DNA from 4 places in the Mammaliicoccus fleurettii genome. Region 1 is predicted to be linked to each of the others. Evidence: predicted binding sites of a transcription regulator. Region 1 holds the regulator's gene; each other region holds the start of a gene.

Region 1 (3,221 bases):
AATTACTTTTTTGACTTCATCCTGGGTAAATAAGAATCTGCCTAAAATGGTTCTAATGTCTTTCTCTAGCATATGTGAGTATTGATTCCATACATAATCTAATATTGTCATATTGGATTTAAATTCTGCTTGTTTTTGGTCATAATAACCAATCTGAATATTAGAACCGAATAAGACATCTCCAGCTAATGCAGGAAGCTTTTGTGCGATTGTCTTAATCAAAGTAGATTTACCGATTCCGTTTGGACCGATTATAGCGATGCGATCATGACGTTTTACTTCTAAATTAATTGGTGAAGTTATGCTTTCAGAGTAACCAATTTCTAAATTATTAATTTTTAAAACATCTTCACCAGTAGCTCGGTTTATTTCGAAATTAATTTGTGCACTTTTTGCATCAAGTCTTGGCTTATCGATTCTTTCCATTCGTTCTAAGACTTTACGTCTACTTTTCGCCATACCACTTGTAGATGCGCGTGTTATATTTTTTTCAACAAATGTTTCTAATTTTTTAATCTCACTTTGTTGTCTTTCGTATTCAGCCATTACTTTTTCGTAATGTGCGTCACGTTCTTTCAAAAACTTACTATAGTTACCTACGTATTTTTTTACAGAACCTAAAGCAACATCGTAAACTTGGTTAACTATTTTATCTAAAAAGTATCTATCGTGACTGATTATAACGATAGCGCCTTTGAAATGTGTTAAATAGTTCTCAAGCCATTCTGTTGTATCCATATCTAAATGGTTAGTAGGTTCATCTAGTAATAACAAGTCTGGTTCACTTAATAACATCTGAGCCATCGATAATCTAGTCTTTTGACCACCACTGAATGATTGAATTTGTCTATCAAAGTCAGACTCTATAAAATTCAAACCCGTTAAAACAGTTTTAATTTTACTTTCATATTGATAGCCATCCAATGATTCGTATTGATTTGATAGTGTTTCATATTGAGATAACTTTTCTTGATAAGTATCGCTATCATAGTCATCTGCGTGTTTGCTTAACCAGTCTGTTAAAGATTTCATCTTTTCTTCAATTACTATTACATGTTCAAATGGTTTTTTCATTTCATTCATAACAGTATCATTTGAGTCTAATGTCATTTGTTGTGTTAAATATCCCATAGAAACTTGTTTACCTTTAGACATGTTTCCTGAATCATAACTTTCGACGCCGGCAATAATTTTCATGAGTGTTGTTTTACCTGCACCATTTCTTCCAACTATTGCAATTCTTTCACCTGTTTTAACTTCAAAATCAGCATCTGAAAAAATAACATCGCCATCAAAAGATTTTTCTAAATTATTTATTTGTAAAAGTATCATGTTTACACCTCTCTATTAGTTATTATTCTACATGAAAATGAACGATAATTGTATGTAAATGACATACAATATTTATATAGTTATTTTATGTGAAGTTTGTTATAATAAACCCATTAGATGTGAACGCAATCACATTATTTTATAGTGGAAAAGGTGAGGATTTTGGCAAAGAATGATGTGAAGATCCCTAAAGCAACTTTGAAACGTTTGCCTCTTTATTATAGATTTGTTAGTACACTTCATAATTCAGGCGTAGATCGTGTATCTTCAAAAGAATTAAGTGAAGGTCTTAAAATTGATTCAGCTACAATTCGCCGAGATTTTTCATATTTTGGTGAATTAGGAAAAAAGGGTTACGGATACAATATTAGTTATTTATTAAAATTTTTTAGAACAACCCTTGAACAAGATGATATGACTAAAGTCGCAATCGTTGGTGTTGGTAATTTAGGTACTGCACTTGTGAATTATAATTTTACTGTTAATGATAGAATGCAAATTGTCGCAGCTTTCGATCAATCTGAAAGTATATCTGGAAGTATGGTAGGTAAATTGACAGTTGATAGTATGGATGATTTTGAAAAAGTAGTTGAAGAAGTAGGTATACAAGTTGTAATATTGACAGTACCACAACAAGCAGCACAAAGAGTTGCTGATCGTATAACATCTGCTGGAATTACTGGTATTTTGAATTTTACACCTCAAAGAATAAATGTACCTGAGAAAGTGCAGGTTCATCATATAGATTTAGGAATTGAATTGCAATCTTTAATCTTCTTTATGAAGAATCAATAGGAGGGTATCAAATGGAAGCTTTAACGTTTATTAATACAGTCGGTATTTCAGGACCAGTTAGTTTATTATTTATAGGGGTAGTAGCATTAATTATATTTGGGCCAAAGAAATTACCACAGTTTGGTAGAGCGATGGGATCAACTTTGAAAGAATTTAAAGATGCTACAGATGGCATGACAAACTTTGATGAAAAGAAAAGTAATCCTGAAGATAGCAAAGATAAAGAAGTTAAATAGAATTTTATTTAACAGATGTTCCCTTAAATGTGGCGGGTTTCCTGCCACATCTTTTTTTAGATTGGAGGTAAGATGGTGGATAAAGACAATTTAACATTTGTCGAACACTTAGAAGAATTACGTGGTCGTATTATGATTATTGCATATTTTCTAATAGGTGGGCTCATTATTGGATTTTTCATTGCTAAACCAGTGATTTACTATATTACGAATGATGATTTTACCCAAACATTAGAATTGAATGCGTTTAGGATAACAGATCCACTCACAATATACATAGCAATGATTATCATTATTGCATTTATTATTGTATCACCAGTTATATTATATGAAATATGGGCATTTATATCTCCGGGATTACATCCAAAAGAACAAAAAGTTACACTAAGTTATATTCCATTTAGTTTGTTCTTGTTTGTAGGAGGTTTGTTATTTTCATACTTTATCATATTCCCATATTTAATAGCATTTACGATGGGACTAGCAGATGACATGGGTATAAAGCAGACCATTGGTATTAAAGAATATTTTAGTGAATTATTCAAATTTACGATACCTTTTGGTTTCGTATTTCAATTGCCAATTTTATTATTATTCTTAACAAGATTAGGGATTGTAACACCGATGTTCTTAAAGAAAAACAGAAAATATGCATACTTCATATTACTTGTCGTAGCAGCATTAATAGCTCCACCTGATTTTATGACACATATGTTATTTACAATTCCGATGATACTTTTATATGAGATTAGTATCATAATTTCTAAAATAGGTTATAAAAAATATTTAAAAGCAGAACAAAAATTAATGGAAGAAGAACTAGGTATGGATGAAGATGAAACGAAACAACCGTAAAAA
Region 2 (3,221 bases), on a different contig from region 1:
CATATCACTTTGAAGGTTAGGGGATAAGACTATGCCAGATTTAACGCCATTATGGATATCGATAAAAGTAACATTAATAAGTACAATCATCGTATGTATCTTAGGTATAATTCTGGCTAAATTGATGTTCAACTATAAAGGTAAATTAAAGCCAATTATTGAAAGTGTAATTATGCTACCAATTGTCTTACCTCCAACTGTTATGGGATTTGTATTATTAATTGTATTCTCTAAAAATAAGATTTTTGGACAGTTTTTAGATGATGTATTTCATATTAATGTCATTTTTACATGGGTTGGTGCTGTAATTGCAGCAGTGATCGTAAGTTTACCTTTAATGTATCAACATGTTATAAATGGCTTTCAATCAATTAACCCGAAAATGCTCAACTCAGCAAGAACAATGGGAGCGAGTGAAGGTAAAATATTTAGAACAATTATCTTACCTTTATCAAAACGGTCTATCTTCTCAGGAATTGTAATGAGCTTTGCTAGAGGATTAGGAGAATTTGGTGCAACACTTATGGTGGCAGGTTACATACCAGGATTAACCAACACACTTCCTTTAGAAATATATTTCTTAGTACAAGCTGGTGAAGAACATAAAGCTTGGTTATGGGTTATTGTACTCATAGCATTTGCGGTATGCGTAATCAGTTCACTCAATTTATTAAATCAAAAGAGTCATAAGTGGGAGTAGGTATTTATGATTAAAATTTTTATAAAAAAGCTAATTAAAAATAGAACAATCACATTAAATATCCAATCTACAGAACCTAAAATTTATGCCATAGTAGGGAAATCAGGTATAGGTAAATCTACGTTATTAAACATTATTGCTGGTTTAGAAGAAGCGGAAGAATATAATATTGAAATTCAGAAAGAAAAATTAAGCTACCAACAACATCTTATAAAAGTTCAAGATAGAAAAATTGGATATTTATTTCAAGATTATCAACTATTTCCCCATATGACCGTACAAGAAAATATACATTATATGAAGTCGCCAAATAAAGAAACAGAGCAGTTAATCAATCATTTACGTATAGCAAATTGCTTAAACCAATATCCATCAACGTTGTCAGGTGGAGAATCACAAAGAGTTGCATTATGTAGAGTGCTCAGCGTAAAGCCAAACTTACTTTTATTAGACGAGCCATTTTCAAGTTTAGATGATGAAACTAAAGAAGAAGGCATGGAACTTATAAAATATATATTTAAAACATGGCAAATTCCAATTATACTTGTATCTCATTCAAAAAAAGAAGTTCAAACACTAGCAGACGAAGTAATTGAAATAAAATAGTATATATCTAATAAAGCTTAGCCCCCAATCCGAAACGATATTTCGGGTTGGGGGTTTTTATTTTTGAATATAAATAGTGTTCCTTAGACTGCGCTAACTAGCAGAATTCTGAATAGTGTTCCTTAAGACTGCGCTAACTGGCAGAATTCCGAATAGTGCTCCTAAGACTGCGCTAACTGGCAAAATTCTGAATAGTGCTCCTTAGGAAGTTCTAACTGGCAGAATTCCGAATAGTGCTCCTTAGAAAGTTCTAACTAGCAAAATTCCGAATAGTGCTCCTTAGAAAGTTCTAACTGGCAAAATTCCGAATAATGCTCCTTAGGATGTTCTAACTAGCAGAATTCCGAATAATGCTCCTTAGACACTAGTTCTTACGGGCATTTCTCGGAATTATGTCCCTCTTTATAAAATGTCATAACTAACACAATAGGGATTTCGTAACAATGTATAGGTAATCCCCTAATATAAAAAGTTTGTGAAAAAAATTACAATTTAAGTAGTTTATAAAGGGCAAATATTAGGAGGTACTATCTATGTCTAAGTTAGGTTTGAAATTCTTTAAGCCAACAGAGAAATTTAATGGTAACTGGTCGATTTTAGAAGAGAAAAGTAGAGAATGGGAAAAGATGTATAGAGAGCGTTGGAGTCATGACAAAGTGGTCAGAACTACTCATGGTGTTAACTGTACGGGTTCGTGTTCATGGAAAGTTTTTGTGAAAAATGGTGTTATAACTTGGGAAAACCAACAGATTGATTATCCATCTTGTGGACCTGATATGCCAGAGTTCGAACCTAGGGGATGTCCTCGTGGTGCTTCTTTTTCATGGTATGAATATAGTCCATTACGTGTGAAATTTCCTTATGTTAGGGGAAAACTATGGAAATTATGGAAAGCTGCTTTAAGTGAATATGGTGATCCTGTCGTTGCTTGGTCATCTATTGTAGAAGATGAAACTAAAGCTGAAATGTATAAAAGTGCTAGAGGTAAAGGTGGACACGTAAGAGTTAATTGGAGAGATGTCACACAACTTATTGCTGCACAACTTATATATACTATTAAAAAGTTTGGACCAGATAGAATTGCTGGATTTACGCCAATACCTGCAATGTCTATGATTAGCTATGCCTCTGGTGCACGTTTCATTTCTTTATTGGGTGGAGAAATGTTGAGCTTTTATGATTGGTATGCAGATTTACCTCCAGCTTCTCCACAAATTTGGGGTGAACAGACAGATGTACCTGAATCAAGTGATTGGTATAACGCTGGATATATTATTATGTGGGGTTCAAATGTTCCTTTAACAAGAACACCTGATGCGCATTTTATGACTGAAGTACGTTATAAAGGTACGAAAGTTGTTTCAGTAGCACCAGATTATGCGGAAAATGTGAAATTTGCTGATAATTGGTTAGCACCAAATCCTGGTACTGATGCAGCATTGGCTCAAGCTATGACACACGTAATACTTCAAGAATATTACGAAGATAATAAAGAAGAAATGTTTATAAATTATTCTAAACAATATACAGATATGCCATTTGTTATTCAATTAGAAAAACATGGTGATGGTTATAAAGCAGGTAGATTTTTAAGATCAAGTGATATTGGTATGGAAACAGAACATGCTGAATGGAAACCTGTTGTTTATGATGCAAATACAGAGAAACTTGTGATACCTAATGGAACTATGGGTCAACGTTATGAAGAAGGTGCTAAGTGGAATCTAAATTTAGAAAATGAAGATGGCACATTTATTGATCCAGCTCTAACGTTAAAAGATTATAATTCAAAAATTATGACTGTACAATTCCCATATTTTGATAACTCAGGAAATGGTATTTTTGAAAGACCTATTTTAGCTAAAGAAATTGAAAATCAACATGGAGAAAAAGTTTATATAGCGACTATATATGA
Region 3 (3,221 bases), on a different contig from region 1:
CTTAAACTTACCTAAAGAAATGAACCCATTCTTAGGATATAGAGCTATTCGCTTATGTCTAGACCAAACTGACATCTTTAGAACACAATTAAGAGCATTATTACGTGCATCTGAGTTCGGTAAATTAAATATCATGTTTCCAATGATAGCTACAATTAAAGAATTCAGAGACGCTAAAGCAATCTTACTAGAAGAAAAAGAGAAATTAGTTTCTGAAGGTGTTAAAGTTGATGATGATATCGAAATCGGTATTATGGTAGAGATTCCATCAACTGCAGCACTTGCTGATATCTTTGCTAAAGAAGTTGATTTCTTCAGTATCGGTACAAACGATTTAATCCAATACACTATGGCAGCTGATCGTATGTCTGAGCGTGTTTCATATTTATACCAACCATATAACCCAGCAATTCTTCGCTTAGTTAAGCAAGTAATTGAAGCTTCACATAAAGAAGGTAAATGGACAGGTATGTGTGGAGAAATGGCTGGAGATAACACGGCAATTCCATTATTACTTGGATTAGGCTTAGATGAATTTTCTATGAGTGCGACAAGTATTCTTAAAGCAAGAAAACAAATCAAACAATTAGATCAAAAAGAAATGCAAGAATTAGCAAGTCGTGCTATTAACTGTGCAACTGAAGAAGAAGTTGTAGAACTTGTTAATGAATTATCATAAATGGTAAATAAAAAGTAGGGCGTGATTTACTCACGTCCTACTTTTTTTAGCTTTAATATTAAATATGCCAATTTCAGGTGAACAAAATATTCTAATAGGTAATCTCGTCATGCCTATACCTTTGTTTACAAATAGATGTTGCTGTCTTCTAATATGATATAAACCTTGAATATATTTTTTGCCAAAAGTAGGTGTATATAATGCACCAATTTTAGGCACGCGTACTTGGCCTCCATGCGTATGGCCAGATAATACTAAGTCGATGTTAGGGTCCAACAATTTAACTTTATCAGGTTCATGCATCAAACCTATTCTATATGCGATAGGACCATCTGCTAATTGGAAGGAACTATTAAAATTTGGTTGGCCAAAACATATATCGTCTATTCCATGTATTAAAATATTACCAGCTGGAGTCACAATTTTATAATAATCATTTAGTAGTAATTGAAAACCAGACTTTTTTATGATGTTTAATACGATTTGTATACCGTTTGACCCGTAATCATGATTGCCAGGAACGAAAAACTTACCATATTTTGATTGAATCGTTCTAAATAAAGGTATAACAAGATAAGGATCAAATGAAGCATATTTGATATTGTCAAAACAATCACCAGTAAAACAAACTATATCAGCCTCTTGTTTGTTTATTAAAAGAACAAGTTGATGTAAGTCTTCTAAAGTAGAATAATAGCCTAAGTGTAAATCTGAAATATGGACTATCTTTAAATTAGTAGATAAATTACTTTGAAGTGAATGCGTTACTAACTTTATTTTAGAATTTGGAAAATGAAATTTCATCAGTTTTTACCTAAAGCTTCATTGAAAGAATTTATATCAACTTGGTAAAATACTTTATCATTTATAAGAACAGTAGGCGTTGAAAAGCTATCTAAATCTATTAATTCATTTTTGAACTGTTTATTTTTAATATTTTTTTCAGTGTAATCAATTTCCTTTTCCTTGAAATATTGTTTAACAAATTGGCAAGGGGGACACTGATCTTGTGTATAAATCGTAACTTTATTCATTGCTTTCACCTCGACTTTATATAGTCATATTATAACGATTTCTAATTGTGTTCAACGATTATGTTTAATAATGCCACTAATTTGTCATTACTTTGTAAATGTTAAACATTTTATTAATGTTTAAAATGATGTATAATGAGTTTAAATTGTGATGTAAATCACAAACGTTGAATGGAGGAATATTATGGATGCAGTAGTTATTAGTCGTTTACTGACTGCTATGACCTTGGGATTCCATATCATATTTGCAACAATTGGTGTAGGTATCCCATTAATGTTTGCTATTGCTGAATTCATAGGTATTAAGAAAGACAATCCTATGTATATTGCTATGGCAAAGCGTTGGTCTAAAGGTTACACAATTACTGTAGCAGTTGGTGTTGTTACAGGGACGATTATTGGCTTACAATTATCATTATTGTGGCCGTCATTTATGCAATTAGGTGGTCAAGTTATTGCGCTACCATTATTTATGGAAACATTTGCCTTTTTCTTTGAGGCGATTTTCTTAAGTATTTATCTATATACTTGGGATAGATTTAAAGGAAAATGGACACACTTTTTAATTAATTTACCAGTTATTATTGGTGGAACATTCTCAGCGTTTTTCATTACATCTGTGAATTCTTTCATGAATACGCCTAGTGGTTTTGATTTTATTAACGGGAAATTAATGAATATTGATCCATTAGCAGCAATGTTTAATGCATCATTTGGGGTAAGATCATTCCATGTAATTGCGACTGCTTTTATGACAGCTGCATTTATTTTGGCAAGTATTGCAGCATATCGTTTAATCAAGAATAAATTCATTGATGATAAAGAATATCATAAAAAAGCACTTAAACTTACTATGACAGTAGGTCTTATTGCGAGTTTATTCGCTATGCTTGCAGGTGATTTATCTGCAAAATTTTTACATGAAGAACAACCAGAAAAGCTAGCAGCTATGGAGTGGCATTTTGAAAGTGAATCAAAAGCTGACCTTGTATTATTTGGATTAGTAGATGAAGATAAACAAGAAGTTAAAGGTGCTATTAAAATTCCTGGGGCGCTAAGCTTCTTATCAGATAATAATTTCAATACTGAAGTAAAAGGGCTAAATGAATTCAAAAGTGATGAAACACCACCGCTTATTATTCATTATTTCTTTGATTTAATGGTGTTCTTCGGTGTTTATTGTTTTGCAGTTTCAGCATTGTTCATCGTATTAAAATGGTTCAAGAAATGGTCTCAATATAGTAAACCTATATTGTATTTAGCTGTTTTGACAGGTCCATTAGCAATGCTAGCTATAGAATTTGGTTGGTTCTTAGCAGAAATGGGTAGACAACCTTGGATATTACGAGGCTATTTAAAAGTTGCAGATGCAGCTACACATGCTGATGGTTTAAGTCTAGTATTTATAGCTTTTGCAATTCTTTATTTAATACTAGGTATTTCATCAAGTTATGTTCTAATTAGAATGTTCAGTCATAGTAAAGCTACGGATGATGTGAATAAAATAA
Region 4 (3,221 bases), on a different contig from region 1:
AATAATCCATTCTTTGCTATAAATTTCTCAATTGCTGGACGGTTTAGCTTTTCATTAATATATTGAACCGTATGACGTCCACATAATTCAGTAATTTGTTGTTCTGATGCAGAAAGTTTAGAATATGTCGGATGATCACCACAAGTTTCACAATCATTCCGTCTCATTTGATCAAAACCAAATGTTTGATGCTCTCCATACCATACGTCTCCGTATGTGATTTTAGGTGTAAATTCAAATCCTGATAATATTTTTAAACCATCTGCGACTTGTAAGCTCGTAGCCATCGTTACAGCAGGATTTATTACGCCCACTGTGTCGCATGTTCTATTGATAACAGGTAATTGAGGGAGTACACAATCAAAGCAAGGTGTAACGCCTGGTATAAATGTAGCTTGAACATATGTTGATTCTAAACATGCACCGTATATCCAAGGTATGTTCATTTTATAAGCAAAGTCATTGATTATCAGTCTAGTATTAAAATTATCTGTTGCATCGATAATGATGTCAGAATATCTCGCTACTTCTTGTAATAACTTTGCATCACATTGAGCGATATAAGTTTTTATTTGAATGTCTTCACGTATCTTTTTTAAATGTCTTTCTGCAGCAACAACTTTAGGTAACATTTCTTTAATATCTTTTTCGACAAATAAAGTTTGTCTTTGTAAATTAGATGATTCTACATAATCTCGATCGATAATGTTTAATCTATTTACGCCTGATCTTGCAAATTGTTCCGCAACATGTGTGCCTAAAGCACCCATTCCTACTATAGTGACATTACTCTTTTCTATTTTTTCTTGTCCTTGTTCTCCAATTTTATCGAATAAAATTTGACGAGAATAACGTTCGTTCATTTTTATCAACCTTTCACGAATCTCTTTAACTCTATTATAGAATGAAAGCACTTTATCCTCAATTAATAGAGAACCTACTCTTACTTAAAAGAGCAGGTTATACTATTATAATATCCTTTTTTCTATTTTTGTCATATGCATCATTGAGATAAGTGCAATTATTCCAGTTAAAGCTAACAAGAAAAATGCTAAATGATTTGAACCCATAAAGCTTGTAACGAACGAAATGATTAAAGGCGGGAAGAATCCACCAAGCCCTCCCATCATAGATACGACACCATTAACAACGCCTGCTTCTTTATTGAAATATGTAGGTACAAGTTTGAAAATCAAACCATTTCCAATACCGGCACAAATACTGATAGTTAAACATCCAATCGTAAATAGTAAAATATTATGTGCTATCGAAAGTATTAAAGCTCCTGAGATCATTCCAATGAAGAAAATTTTAAGAACATTTAAAGCGTTAAATTTATCGCCTAACATTCCCCCTATTGGTCTTAATAAAGTTGCTATAGCTATGAATACACCTGTTCTAATACCTGCGTCTACTTTATCTATTTCAAAATGATCAACTAAAAAGTTTGGTAAAAATAATCCAAATGCTACAAACGAACCAAAAGTGATAAAGTACCAGAAACTAAAGTAATGAAGCTTATAATTATTTATAACTTGTTTAGTTTGTGACACCATTGGTATTTTAACTTTAGGTTCATCTTTATCACCAAAAATAAACATTAACACTGCAAATAGAGCCATAATGATTAAATATAATTGCACAGTATGTTGCCAACCTATCGTACCAGCAATAGGTGGTGCTAAAAATGAAGAAACAGCTGTTCCTAAATTCCCCATTCCATATATACCATTCGCAAAACCATGTTTTTCTTTAGGATAATATTTAGGAATAGAAGTTACACCAACTGAAAATACTGCTCCACCAAGACCGATGAAGAAACCAGCCACCATTAAACCAGCTGTTGATTGCGCTTGACTCAAATAAAATACTGGAAATAATAAAATAACAAAACTGATTAAAAAGACTAGTCTAGAACCTAATAAATTTGTATAGTATCCAATTGGTATTCTCAAAAAGGAACCTAATATAACTGGTATCGCTAAAATAATTGCTTTTTGTCCTTCTTGCACATTAATGTCTTGCGTAATGTAAGGCATTAAAGGTGCTAATATACTCCAAACCATAAAACCTGCCATTAAACTCAAAGTTTGAAGCGGTAACTGAACTTTGCCTATGTTGTTTCTCATCTCTTTTCACCCTTTTTTTCATTTGAACTTTATTAACGTTCATTTCATGCTAATTGTAGGCTATTTGTGAAAAGATGCACATAAGGATATACCCTTAGAAAAATAAGTAAAATCCCTATATTACAAATGAGGTAAATTTCGTAATTTAAGCAAGGTTAAATTCATAACTTCTTTTGAGTTTATATTATATGGCCTGCGTGCTTATCTGCAATTTTGTCTAGATTTGTTAATTATAAAACTACATAATTTATTAATAAAAAAAGCCAGACGACTATGACGATATTAAATCGTTAGTTGTCTGGCTTATTCAATACTTTTTAAAAGTCTAATAATTTTTTCTTCATAGCATATTCAACGAGTTCAGGACGAGATTTTAAATCTAGTTTGTCCATAATGCGTGCTTTGTGTGCTTCTATCGTTTTGACTGAAACAAATAGTTTTTCAGCAATTTCTTTATTTCCAAATCCTTTTGCAATTAAAGGAAGGATCTCTAATTCTCTTTGAGATAATATTTTAAATGGATCAGAATGATGCACGCCATCTTGTTTAGGATTAACTAATTCATTTACTAATGAACTTGTAACTTTTGAATCTATATACATGTTTCCTCTATGAATTGTTCTGACTGCATTTATTAATTCTTCATCTGGCGCATTTTTTAATATATAGCCTTTTGCACCACTTCTTAGAACATGGAATAAATATTCTTCATCATCAAACATCGTTAATATTAATATTTTTGTATTTTTAAAATCATCCGAAATCTTTCCTGTCGCTATTAGACCTGATTCTCCTGGAGGCATGCTCAAATCCATTATTAGGACGTCTGGTTCATGTTTTGCCACCATTTGATATGCTTCTATCCCGTCAGCAGCTGTAGCTACTACTTCCATATCTTCTTGATAATTTAATATCATTGAAAAACCAGTTCTCACTACTGCATGATCATCTGCAATTACGAGTTTCATGTTTCTTCCCCCACTGTTATCCTATTGGCACATTTAATTTTACATTCGTGCCTTTTCCCAGTTTACTTTCGATATTAATTTTACCACCAACAATTTCAGCACGTTCTTTCATGCCATAAATACC

What was found. Region 1 encodes Rex, which represses fermentation and respiration genes when NADH is low (regulators of the CRP and FNR family bind a similar motif). Its sites were predicted from a motif close to TTGTGAAATATTTCACAA; they were not measured.
Region 2: the regulator Rex is predicted to act here: its motif matches at 1,780-1,797, upstream of B2G86_RS04790 (nitrate reductase subunit alpha).
Region 3: the regulator Rex is predicted to act here: its motif matches at 1,860-1,877, upstream of B2G86_RS03675 (cytochrome ubiquinol oxidase subunit I).
Region 4: the regulator Rex is predicted to act here: its motif matches at 2,194-2,211, upstream of B2G86_RS04755 (nitrate/nitrite transporter).

What each region holds. Positions count from the first base shown of each region.
Region 1 is NZ_MWJM01000017.1:17,768-20,988, reverse strand. It holds gene B2G86_RS11365 (ABC-F family ATP-binding cassette domain-containing protein) at 1-1,332, opposite strand, end outside; gene B2G86_RS11360 (redox-sensing transcriptional repressor Rex) at 1,495-2,127, shown strand; gene B2G86_RS11355 (twin-arginine translocase TatA/TatE family subunit) at 2,139-2,363, shown strand; gene tatC (twin-arginine translocase subunit TatC) at 2,436-3,218, shown strand.
Region 2 is NZ_MWJM01000004.1:101,273-104,493, reverse strand. It holds gene modA (molybdate ABC transporter substrate-binding protein) at 1-20, shown strand, start outside; gene modB (molybdate ABC transporter permease subunit) at 32-700, shown strand; gene B2G86_RS04795 (ATP-binding cassette domain-containing protein) at 707-1,306, shown strand; gene B2G86_RS04790 (nitrate reductase subunit alpha) at 1,840-3,221, shown strand, end outside.
Region 3 is NZ_MWJM01000003.1:154,388-157,608, forward strand. It holds gene ptsP (phosphoenolpyruvate--protein phosphotransferase) at 1-679, shown strand, start outside; gene B2G86_RS03665 (metallophosphoesterase) at 710-1,483, opposite strand; gene B2G86_RS03670 (glutaredoxin family protein) at 1,483-1,713, opposite strand; gene B2G86_RS03675 (cytochrome ubiquinol oxidase subunit I) at 1,898-3,221, shown strand, end outside.
Region 4 is NZ_MWJM01000004.1:91,576-94,796, forward strand. It holds gene B2G86_RS04750 (ThiF family adenylyltransferase) at 1-863, opposite strand, end outside; gene B2G86_RS04755 (nitrate/nitrite transporter) at 969-2,129, opposite strand; gene nreC (nitrate respiration regulation response regulator NreC) at 2,447-3,097, opposite strand; gene B2G86_RS04765 (sensor histidine kinase) at 3,114-3,221, opposite strand, start outside.